Regions from separate parts of the Peribacillus sp. NPDC058002 genome, predicted to be linked through region 2. Evidence: riboswitches for the same ligand, from Rfam matches in the RefSeq annotation. Region 2 holds a riboswitch; each other region holds the start of a gene.
What was found. Region 2 has a riboswitch for preQ1 ahead of queF (preQ(1) synthase). Riboswitches for the same ligand answer to the same signal wherever they lie in the genome.

Region 1 (3,280 bases), on a different contig from region 2:
ATTTGGATAAAGAATTAATGAAGGGAAGCATTGACCTCCTTTTACTTTCACTTCTCTCACAAAAAAGGCTATACGGCTATGAAATCACGAAGATCTTGAAGGAAATGAGCATGGGAAAATATCAAATAAGTGAAGGCACCCTCTACTCCGCCCTTAAACGATTAGAAAAAAAGGAATTCATAACAGGCCATTGGAAAGAGTCAGATTCAGGCCGCAGGAAATATTATCACGTCACCGAAAATGGACAAACCGAACTTGAAAGGAAACGAGAATGCTTTTACTTCCTGGAAAAATTAGTCCGGAAAAGCGCAGAGCAATTCTAAACAAAATAAAAAGCTCCCTGCACCCATTACTTGGAAAGGCGCAGGAAGCTTTTTTTTGCTGAGTTTTGGGCTGTTTACTCGTGAATCCATACTGCACTCATGATTTCACACCGTTTACTCGTGAGTTTCGCACTTTTACTCGTGAGTTTCGCACTTTTACTCGTGAGTTTCGCACTTTTACTCGTGAATTTTGCACTTTTACTCGTGAATTTATACTACACTCATGATTTCGCACCGCTTACTCGTGAATTTATACTACACTCATGATTTCGCACCGTTTACTCGTGAGTTACTCCGTTCACGCAAAAAAAAGACCTAATTAGGTCTTTTTTTGTCTATTCCTTTATGCTTGCGATAATTGGCGCAAGAGAGCTTCATACAATCCCCTTGAACATGCGGGCCATATTTTTCACGAAAAGCCTCGAGGCAATAGCATTTATCTTTTTCTTTTTTGGTTCCATCCATCGAGTGCATCCCTCCTAGCTTTAACTGGAGACTACACGTTTCTCCAGCTCTACGTTAATTCGTCCCAACAGTACGGCACCAATTGACTGAATGATCGTTTTAACGATGATTTGGCCGATGACCGCAGCGGGTACTGCTTCCCATGGCAATATATTGGCACCTAATGGACTTAGGCCAATCACGACAAATATCACCGAATCGAAAAACCCTCCAACGATTCCGCTGTAAAACACTCTCCAACTCATCGGGAGTTTTAAACGGGTATATATTTCCGTATCCGCTGTTTCTGCGACCACGAACGATAATGCGGAAGCAAATACAATCAATAACGTATCTCCTAATAAAAATGATACACACGCAGATAAAATAAGTGCAGTGACGATACATATATAGGTCTTTGCGCGGCCGAATTTATTCTGGACGAGATCTCGAAAGATGAAGGTTCCCCCGATGAGCAATGTACCCATCGGAATGATGAACATGCCAAAATGCAATGGCGCAAAAGCTGCTGTAACCACATTCGCCGTGATGATGGATACTAAATACAATAAAATTCTTAACATTTCTTAATTCTCCTTATACAGAAAAAACAGCACCCTAAGAAAGAGCACTGTTCCCCTTAGTTTTTTTGAGAGGGTAGCTAGAACCTCTTCCGCCCGAGCGGATTATCATTTTCCTTATTTATCGTAGCTTGAAAGCGATTGGAAATCAAGAAGTTTCCATATGGCTTGCACGGACAATGGTCAATTCAATGACTCTGGCGATTTTTGTCGCAGAAAACTGCTAGACCAGCTGTATATGAAAAGCCGAAAATGATTGATAGAATAATGTTACGATCTTGATATGAGGTATAAACGCGAGGAGGAAAAAGATGATAAAAAAACCATCGTTTGTTCATGCTATTTATATCGCAACCACACCAGAGAAGCTTTGGGAAGCCCTGACGAGCGGTGAAGTCACGAAGAGGTACCATTTTGGATGCCAAGTCCAGTCTGACTGGCAAGAAGGCTCAAGCGTTACATATATGCTGGAAGATGGGCGTATTACTGATCATGGTAAAGTACTCAAGTGTGAGCCGCTGCACCTGCTCTCGTTCACATGGAACATGCCAGGAGACGAAACACCTCGCGAGCAGCCTACTCGGGTCACTTTTATACTGCAGCCCATGGATGATTCGACTTTGAAATTAACGCTTAGGCATGAAGAGCTTCTGGAGACGGATTTCGTATATGATGATCATACCTTTGAAGGCTTGTATAATGGATGGCCAGCAATTCTAAGTAACCTGAAGAGCTTGCTTGAAACGGGACGGACCCTGCCGCCGATAACAGTAGATCGGGATAATTAAGTGGTAGTGGAAAACTTAAAAAAATTGAAAGAGAGTTGATAGTGATGGATACGCAAATAATCACGAAGTTTAAAATAGCCAAACCAACCAATGAAGTGTTTGAAGCCATAGTGGACCCAGAAAGAATCGGGAATTTCTGGTTCTCATCGAGTTCTGAAAGATGGGAACAAGGCAGGACGCTTACATTGAGATATAACGAATACGATGCTGAAGTGGCCATTCATGTATTGGAAGTAGAGGAAAATAGGAAAATCGTATTCTCATGGGGAGGAATTGATCAAGAAACGATTGTTACAATTACCCTAAAAGAGTCGGATAAAATGAGTACAATTATTGAAGTGAACGAATCAGGTTTGGAAGAGGACGATCCCGAATTGATAAATAAAATGATAGGACAAAAGGAAGGTTGGGTTTATACATTAACTTGTTTAAAGGGTTACTTAGAAAATGGGGTTAATACTTTGAGAGCATCCATAATTTTTTAATTCGTAAAGGGTGCTGGTTCAGATTAGATAGATCACTAAAAATGCAATTGGGCGTCCTGACTCCCGGCACAATGATACTTATGTTTTTTAAGCATGTTGGGTCCTATTGAGTCTTACCTTCTTTCCTTAATCAAGGTCAAAGAAAGCATACGGGAGGAGAAAAAACTCAAGGATGAATATCACACTTGAGTTTTACTTTCCGTATGGTTGGACATGACATTCAATCGGAAATCACTTTTAGATATATGCCCTTCGAAGCTTTTTCATAGGCTTCCATCCCCATTTTCTTGACTCTTTCTGATAAACTGGATGCTCTTAATAATTGGGTTCCTTCAATAACGGAAGGATCAATAAGGCGCACTTTATTTTTCCGATGTAAATCGTATTCCAATTGATTTTCTATCACGTTTACGTTACCATGGATCCGTTTTAACAGATTTTTCACCTCATGGTCTTCAGTGGAGCTTAACAAGGACATAACTTCTTCATCTGTACCGAGTAAGTCATCAAGGCTGATCAGATTTTTAGCCAAAGCCAATTTTAAGGTCTTTGCCAATACATCATAGCCATATATATTAAGTGGGTTCATGAAAAAATCAATAACTTCACTGTAATACGTTTTCACAAACCATTCCGCCGATTCAATATTATCCAGATAC
Region 2 (3,280 bases):
TAACGTATAACCGAAGAACCCTGGGAATACTACGATTCCAGGCTCATCACGCAGAGCATATAACCGATCATAAGATTCTGGAAGCACCTTGGTAAATCCACCTTCATCCGTTACGATCAAGCCAGCCTTCTTCGGATTTATATACTGCGCCTCTACTCCAAGGCTTTGGAAATAACCTGCGACCAGCTTTGCATTATTATCCTCGCCACTGGCCTTCAAAGTATCCAAATAGCGCTTCGGGTTAGTTTGGTCTGCATGCAACAGCGCCATTAAATTTTCGCGGATCCCAGTGACGACACTCTCTGATATATCCAGTTCTTCAGCAATGCTCGCATAGCGGGATACGACATCTTTTATCAAATGCTCTCCGTTATCCCCGCGCAGTTGCTGTTCAGCAGCTTCAATCAATAAATCCGTCACCTTTATATCATCGGAATTGCGTTTCCCTGGAGCCGAAACGACTACAATCTTCCTCTCTGGATCAGAAACAACAATTTCGAATACCTTTCTCAACTGTTCACCTGACGCAAGTGAACTTCCACCAAACTTTGCAACTTTCATCTCGACAACCCCTATTTTCGTAAATATTCTGTCAAAATTAACTCTCCCTATTATTACGCTTTTTCTCGAAACAATCAAGTGTAAATTCCGTTACAGGAGGACAATTGTGTTTTTAAAAAGGACAAAACAACAAGACCACTAATCGATAATAGCTAAAAAACTAAAAAAGACAACGGGCATTTGCCCATTGTCTCTCCTATTCTTTAGCGATTATCCACGGTTTCAGGATATAAGTCATGGTTCATCAAGCGGTAATCCGCCATTTCCTCATATTTCGTACCTGGTTTCCCATAATTCGTGTAAGGGTCGATGGAAATTCCGCCCCTAGGTGTAAACTTGCCCCAGACTTCAATATATTTAGGATCCATCAATTCGATTAAATCATTCATGATGATGTTCATGCAGTCTTCATGGAAATCACCGTGATTGCGGAAGCTGAATAAATAAAGTTTCAATGATTTGCTTTCCACCATTTTCACACTTGGAATATAGCTGATGTAAATGGTCGCAAAGTCCGGCTGGCCCGTTATCGGACATAAGCTAGTGAATTCCGGGCAATTGAATTTGACGAAATAATCCCGGTTCGGATGTTTGTTATCGAATGACTCAAGGATTTCAGGCGCATAGTCGAATGTATATTTTGTTCCTTGATTCCCAAGCAGTGTGATATCTTTTTTTAACTCTTCTTCTTTTCTTCCAGACATTAAAAGTCCTCCTAATCCCACGTTTCAGGGAGATTCATAAAATGGGCCTCTATATAACAAAAACCATATCTCCTCAAAGATATGGTTGATTCGCGAAAAATATCAAAGCCATAGTTTTTTTAAGAGGGTGATGCTATGAACCTCTCCCGTTTATCGGGAAATATTTTAAAATTGTCATAGTAAATATAGAAAAAAATATCTAATCTGTCAATCATACTTTTAAAATTTGGTTTGATTCCAGCATGCATTCAGCTTAAAATGTAGAAGAAGTTTATCCTACATGAAGGAAGAGATTACGTCAATGTGGATTTTTGCAGCCCTCATCACGAGTTTATGTTTTGGAATCAATAACAGCATTTTTAAATGGAGTAGCGGAAAGGGTTACTCAAAAGTACATATCCAATTTTTCTTTTATTTTTCAGCTTTTATTTTGGCCATATCTTATGGAGTATCTGTGGATGGTTTACAGTTTAACTGGCTGTCCATCATGCTTGGTGGAGCCATTGGGGTACTGAACGCTAATGGTAATATCCAGATGGCAAGCGCCTTTGAAAAAGGACCGGCAAGCTTGACATCTCCTTTAATCGCAGCGAATGCAATATTCCCCATTCTCTGTGCTGCTTTAATTTTTCACGAACATATTTCTACTTTGCAGTGGACTGGAATCGTCTGCATGTTTCTCGCTACATTAGTCATTCAGTATACACCTAATGCTAAAGGCAACCATCAATATGTCCCTTGGATGATGCACACATTATTATCCATTTTATCTTTTGGTGTGCTAGGCATTCTTATGACGACATCAACACGTCTTCATTTAAATTCCCTTGATATCCTGGTATCAATGTATGGAGGCGGAACTCTTTATCTTCTTTCGGCTCTGGCCTTTAAAAAGGAAAAAATCAAGCTAAAGGAAGTCAAAATCGGTTCCTTGGTGGGCCTTTTAAGCACTATAGGCTATGGATGTTATTTCTTTGCGTTGAACACTGGCATCGCAAGCATCATCTTCCCTGTCGTCAGCCTGAACTGTTTAGTTGTCGTATTCGCAGGATGTTATTTATTCAAGGAAAAACTAAAAAACTATCAAGTTGCCGGCGTACTTGCAGCATTAATCGGCATTATCTTGACTAAAATATGAATATAGTTCATTTACAAAAACGACCTGACAGCCATGAGTACAAGCCAGGCCGTTTTTTATTGTGCCGGGAAATAGGGTGGTCAAAAAAAAGTGTTGACACACCCTTAAAAATATCAGATAATTTTGAATATTAATTCTTTATGTTTTACTACTTTTGAAATGTTTGAAAAATCCTCTGTCACGGGTATTAAAGAAATAGGTACAACCACCCCATTTAATTCTGAATTAGGAAAGGAAAGATGCATAATGGTAAAAGTTACGGTAACGGTTGATTTTCAAGGAAAATCTTATCAAACTAACGTCCTTACTAAACCGGATACGGATCATGAAGTAATTTTACAACAAGCGCTTCATCAAGTTGAAAAACAATGGAAAGCATAAAAAGGCAGGCATCGCAATAGATACCTGCTTTTTTATTACAATATAAATAATTTCATATGCACGATGAAAGAACCTCTTACAGTAATCCCCTCTCTTTTAATTGCATTTTCCAAAAAAACTAAAATTATGACGTCAGTTTGTGTACTAGATTTTTAATAAAATTCATTAAAAACCGGTCTCAGTTTATAGACAAAAGAGTTCTATATAAAGCTAATTGGAACGCAGGGTTACGAGACTCCTGCGGGGAAAGCGAGTGCCTGGAGCGGAAATTAACGGTTAAATTGTCTACAGTCTAAGACGGTCCTTAACGAGACCGTCATTTTTTTATTAAACTAATTTACTTATTAATGGCACGGAATGCTCTTGGAGGCTATCTGAAAGAAGACTATAAGAAATGACTTTCTTCTTGTACTGTTTGACTACATCGACGTGGTCATTGTAAATGTATACAAATAACCTAACATCCTTTTTGCTTCCTTTAGTATCAATGACCAAT
Region 3 (3,280 bases), on a different contig from region 2:
GCCGAATCTATCCTGGATGATATCGCTCATCCTCATTTCCAATAAAGTAATGTATCCGAATATCAGCATCCTGATCGGAGGCTTTTGAAGGTCGGCATGGGTAATCAACTTTTTAATCGAATTATTCTCTAATACGAACACCCTTGTTTTATTCTTAAAAATCTGGAGAAGCTGGATCAAAGGGGTTGAATCCGAAACCATTTCCCTTGGTGAAAAGTTTCTCAAATATTCAGAAATGCTTCCATCACCGAGTTCTTCCCTTTCGATATACCCGATGATTTCCCCCTGATCTTGCACTGCCAATATATCAAAGTTCTTTTTTTCCAATGCTTTCTGGATATCCACCGCCAGATCGTTTTTATGGCAAAACTCAAGCTCCTGGGCAATGCTCTTAACCGTTATATTCTCTTCATAAAGAGTTTTAAGACTAAGATAGCTGTTATTGCTTTTTCTTTTGCTTTCATTTAACATCTTTCAACCTCCGCTCAGGAACACTTTCCGCCCGATTTTCCGCTTAAACCATAGAAAATGTATGCGGCCGCCACTAAAATAAAGTCCACCGTAGTGGACTCAATACCATTCATGTGGATTTTTTGAAACCATCAAAGGCCATTAACTGCATTGCCTATCGGCGTTTCCTCATTTCCCTTCTCTTCCCAACCTTTGCATACATCCACCCAATCCTTAGCACCTGAATATTCAAACAACTCAGCGAGTTTAAGTTCTATTGCAGAGTTCGCACTGCCGCATGCCGGGAACAATGTATCAAAGCGTTTCATCGATACATCAAGAAAAACAGCTAGATCATTTGCCAAACCAAACGGGCAAACCCCTCCGATGGCATGGCCGGTCTGTGCAAGCACTTCTTCAGGTGAAAGCATACGTGCTTTGAAACCGAACGTCTGACGAAATTTCTTATTATCCACTTTCGAGTCCCCTGCGGCAACAACCAAAATGGCTTTTTCACCTTCTCCCTTAAAGGAAAGAGTCTTAGCAATCCGCGCTGGGATAACACCGATGGTTTCCGCTGCTTCAATCACTGTAGCACTCGATGTTTCGAACTCCATTACATCGCCTTCCCGGTCCCATTGTTTAAAATGGCTTTTGACACTTTCGATCGACATCCTATATTCACTCCTTTGAAGTACATATTGAAATAATATCATCCATCATTGCAATAAATCAAAATCCTTGAGCCACTTCCCCTGCTTGGAAACTTATAAATTAAAACCATTCTTTACAAATTGACGAAACAAGCTTACATGGGATACTATTAAACATCGGGCAAACGCCTAAACGTGGTTCGTAACCATCCCACGATAAAAAACTAGGGAGAGAGTAAAATGAATGTTCGTACACTCGTAATAAGCGGGTTATTGGCTGCCTTGTATGTGGCGGTCTCATTGGTATTCCAACCAATTTCATTTCAGATGTTCCAATTTCGTGTACCGGAAATATTGAATCATCTGATTGTATTCAATAAAAAGTATATCTACGGTATCGTCGGCGGAGTCTTCATATCGAATCTGCTCTTTTCGCCGATGGTGCCATATGACTTGATTTTCGGGGTGGGGCAATCTCTGCTCGCCTTATTGCTTGTCATTTTTGTTTCTCGGTTCATAAAAGGCATTAAAGGACGGATGATCGCCACGATTATCTTTTTCACGTTCACAATGTTTTTAATTGCAATTGAGCTGAATCTTGCCCTGGGCTTCCCATTCTGGTTAAGCTGGATGACCACGGCTGTCGGTGAATTCGTTGTCCTCTTGATTGGAGCGCCAATCATTTATGGAATGAACAAAAGAATTCAGTTTGAAAAGTGGCTTTAATGGAATCTTCGTGTCGGGAACCCACTATAATGGAAAAGAGCTGTCTGCAATGATGCGGCAGCTCTTTTTTCACCAATGAACTCGAAAATGATAAACTACTAGTAAGAATGGTGGTGGCCCTTTGAAAAAAATCCTGACCATAATCGGTCTATTGGTAATCGCAATATTTATTTTCTATAATGCAGAGTTATTCACTTTGGTTTGGAAAAGTGATCTGGATTCTGTTATTGGGATTTTGAAGGAAAACCTTTTGCTTACATTTATTGTGACATTCGTATTGATGTTTGTACAAAATTCTTTTACAATCATCCCCTTAATTTTGCTCCTGACCATCAATGTCGCGATATTCGGATTCATATATGGATATCTATGGAGTTGGTTTACAAGCGTTGTTGCCTCAGGTTTCATTTTTTATGCAGCAAGAAACTGGTTTCAGGAACTTCTCATAAAGAAAATTAGCGAAAAATGGCAAGAAACCGTTGTGGAGCATGGCTTCATGTACGTTTTTACAGGCAGGATTTTCCCTCTGATCCCAACAAGCTTAATTAACTTGGTAGCTGGTGTCAGCACCGTCACTTTCAAGGATTTTTTATTAGCGACGGCACTTGGCAACCTTATTTACTTTTTCTTCCTTTCGCTCATTCCATATGGACTATTATCTGTTGAAATGAACCAATATACGCTAGCAGCACTCGCACTCGTCCTCTTACTATTTTTCATTATCTATAAGCGTGCAAAAAAGAAAAGGAAACAAACCTTTTTCAGAAAAAACAGGTGACCACTTTGGCCCCTGTTTTTTTATTTAGGAATCTGCATATATTTTTTTCCGATAGTTTGTTAAAATGTGTATGTAATTTTACCTTAGAAATGTCTTAAAATCAGGGAGAATCTCCATGTCCAAACGCTCCATTTTAGCAATATATATCCTATCCGGGATTCTAACACTAGTCGTGTTCGACTATTTTTTAACTACAAATATCCAAAACAAAGAGGTCTTCATTCAACTTCAAAGAGCGGAAGGATTTGTTTTCCTTTTATCAATAGGCTTGGTTTTATATCTTTATTTAGCTAAAAGGGAAGAATTCAAGCAATTAAAAGAAGCTGAGCAACGTCGGCGTACACTCATCAATTCAATGGTGGATTTCGTTAACTTTAAGGATGGTGATGGCCGTTGGCTTGAATCCAATACCTTCGGCCTGCAATTATTTCAATTGGAGCATGTGGACTATAAGGGAAAAAGAGACAGCGAGCTCGCGGAATACTCAGAATTTTATAAAGAGTCGTTGATCTACTGTGAAGTATCCGATGAAGAAACTTGGGTAAAAGGAGAAATCACAAGGTGTGAGGAAATCGTCCCTCTTCCCGATGGCAATCACAAGACCTTTGATACGATCAAGGTTCCTCTGTTCAATGAGGATGGTTCACGAAAAGGCTTAGTCGTCATCGGCAGG

Region 1: it holds a riboswitch for preQ1, as region 2 does, so the genes downstream of both, ACFVSH_RS20965 (VUT family protein) here and queF (preQ(1) synthase) in region 2, are expected to answer to the same signal.
Region 3: it holds a riboswitch for preQ1, as region 2 does, so the genes downstream of both, ACFVSH_RS03200 (QueT transporter family protein) here and queF (preQ(1) synthase) in region 2, are expected to answer to the same signal.

What each region holds. Positions count from the first base shown of each region.
Region 1 is NZ_JBHVQU010000187.1:423-3,702, forward strand. Features, by position in the region: gene ACFVSH_RS20955 (PadR family transcriptional regulator) at 3-323, shown strand; gene ACFVSH_RS20960 (hypothetical protein) at 639-788, opposite strand; gene ACFVSH_RS20965 (VUT family protein) at 809-1,351, opposite strand; PreQ1 riboswitch class I at 1,402-1,444, opposite strand; gene ACFVSH_RS20970 (SRPBCC family protein) at 1,660-2,136, shown strand; gene ACFVSH_RS20975 (SRPBCC family protein) at 2,181-2,621, shown strand; gene ACFVSH_RS20980 (HD domain-containing protein) at 2,842-3,280, opposite strand, start outside.
Region 2 is NZ_JBHVQU010000002.1:115,226-118,505, forward strand. Features, by position in the region: gene ACFVSH_RS01175 (aspartate kinase) at 1-561, opposite strand, end outside; gene queF (preQ(1) synthase) at 765-1,265, opposite strand; PreQ1 riboswitch class I at 1,370-1,415, opposite strand; gene ACFVSH_RS01185 (EamA family transporter) at 1,546-2,403, shown strand; gene ACFVSH_RS01190 (BA3454 family stress response protein) at 2,650-2,784, shown strand; partial or broken gene ACFVSH_RS01195 (YfmQ family protein) at 3,112-3,280, opposite strand, start outside.
Region 3 is NZ_JBHVQU010000008.1:8,912-12,191, forward strand. Features, by position in the region: gene ACFVSH_RS03190 (hypothetical protein) at 1-471, opposite strand, end outside; gene ACFVSH_RS03195 (YbaK/EbsC family protein) at 603-1,124, opposite strand; PreQ1 riboswitch class I at 1,293-1,337, shown strand; gene ACFVSH_RS03200 (QueT transporter family protein) at 1,344-1,829, shown strand; gene ACFVSH_RS03205 (TVP38/TMEM64 family protein) at 1,951-2,607, shown strand; gene ACFVSH_RS03210 (PAS domain S-box protein) at 2,723-3,280, shown strand, end outside.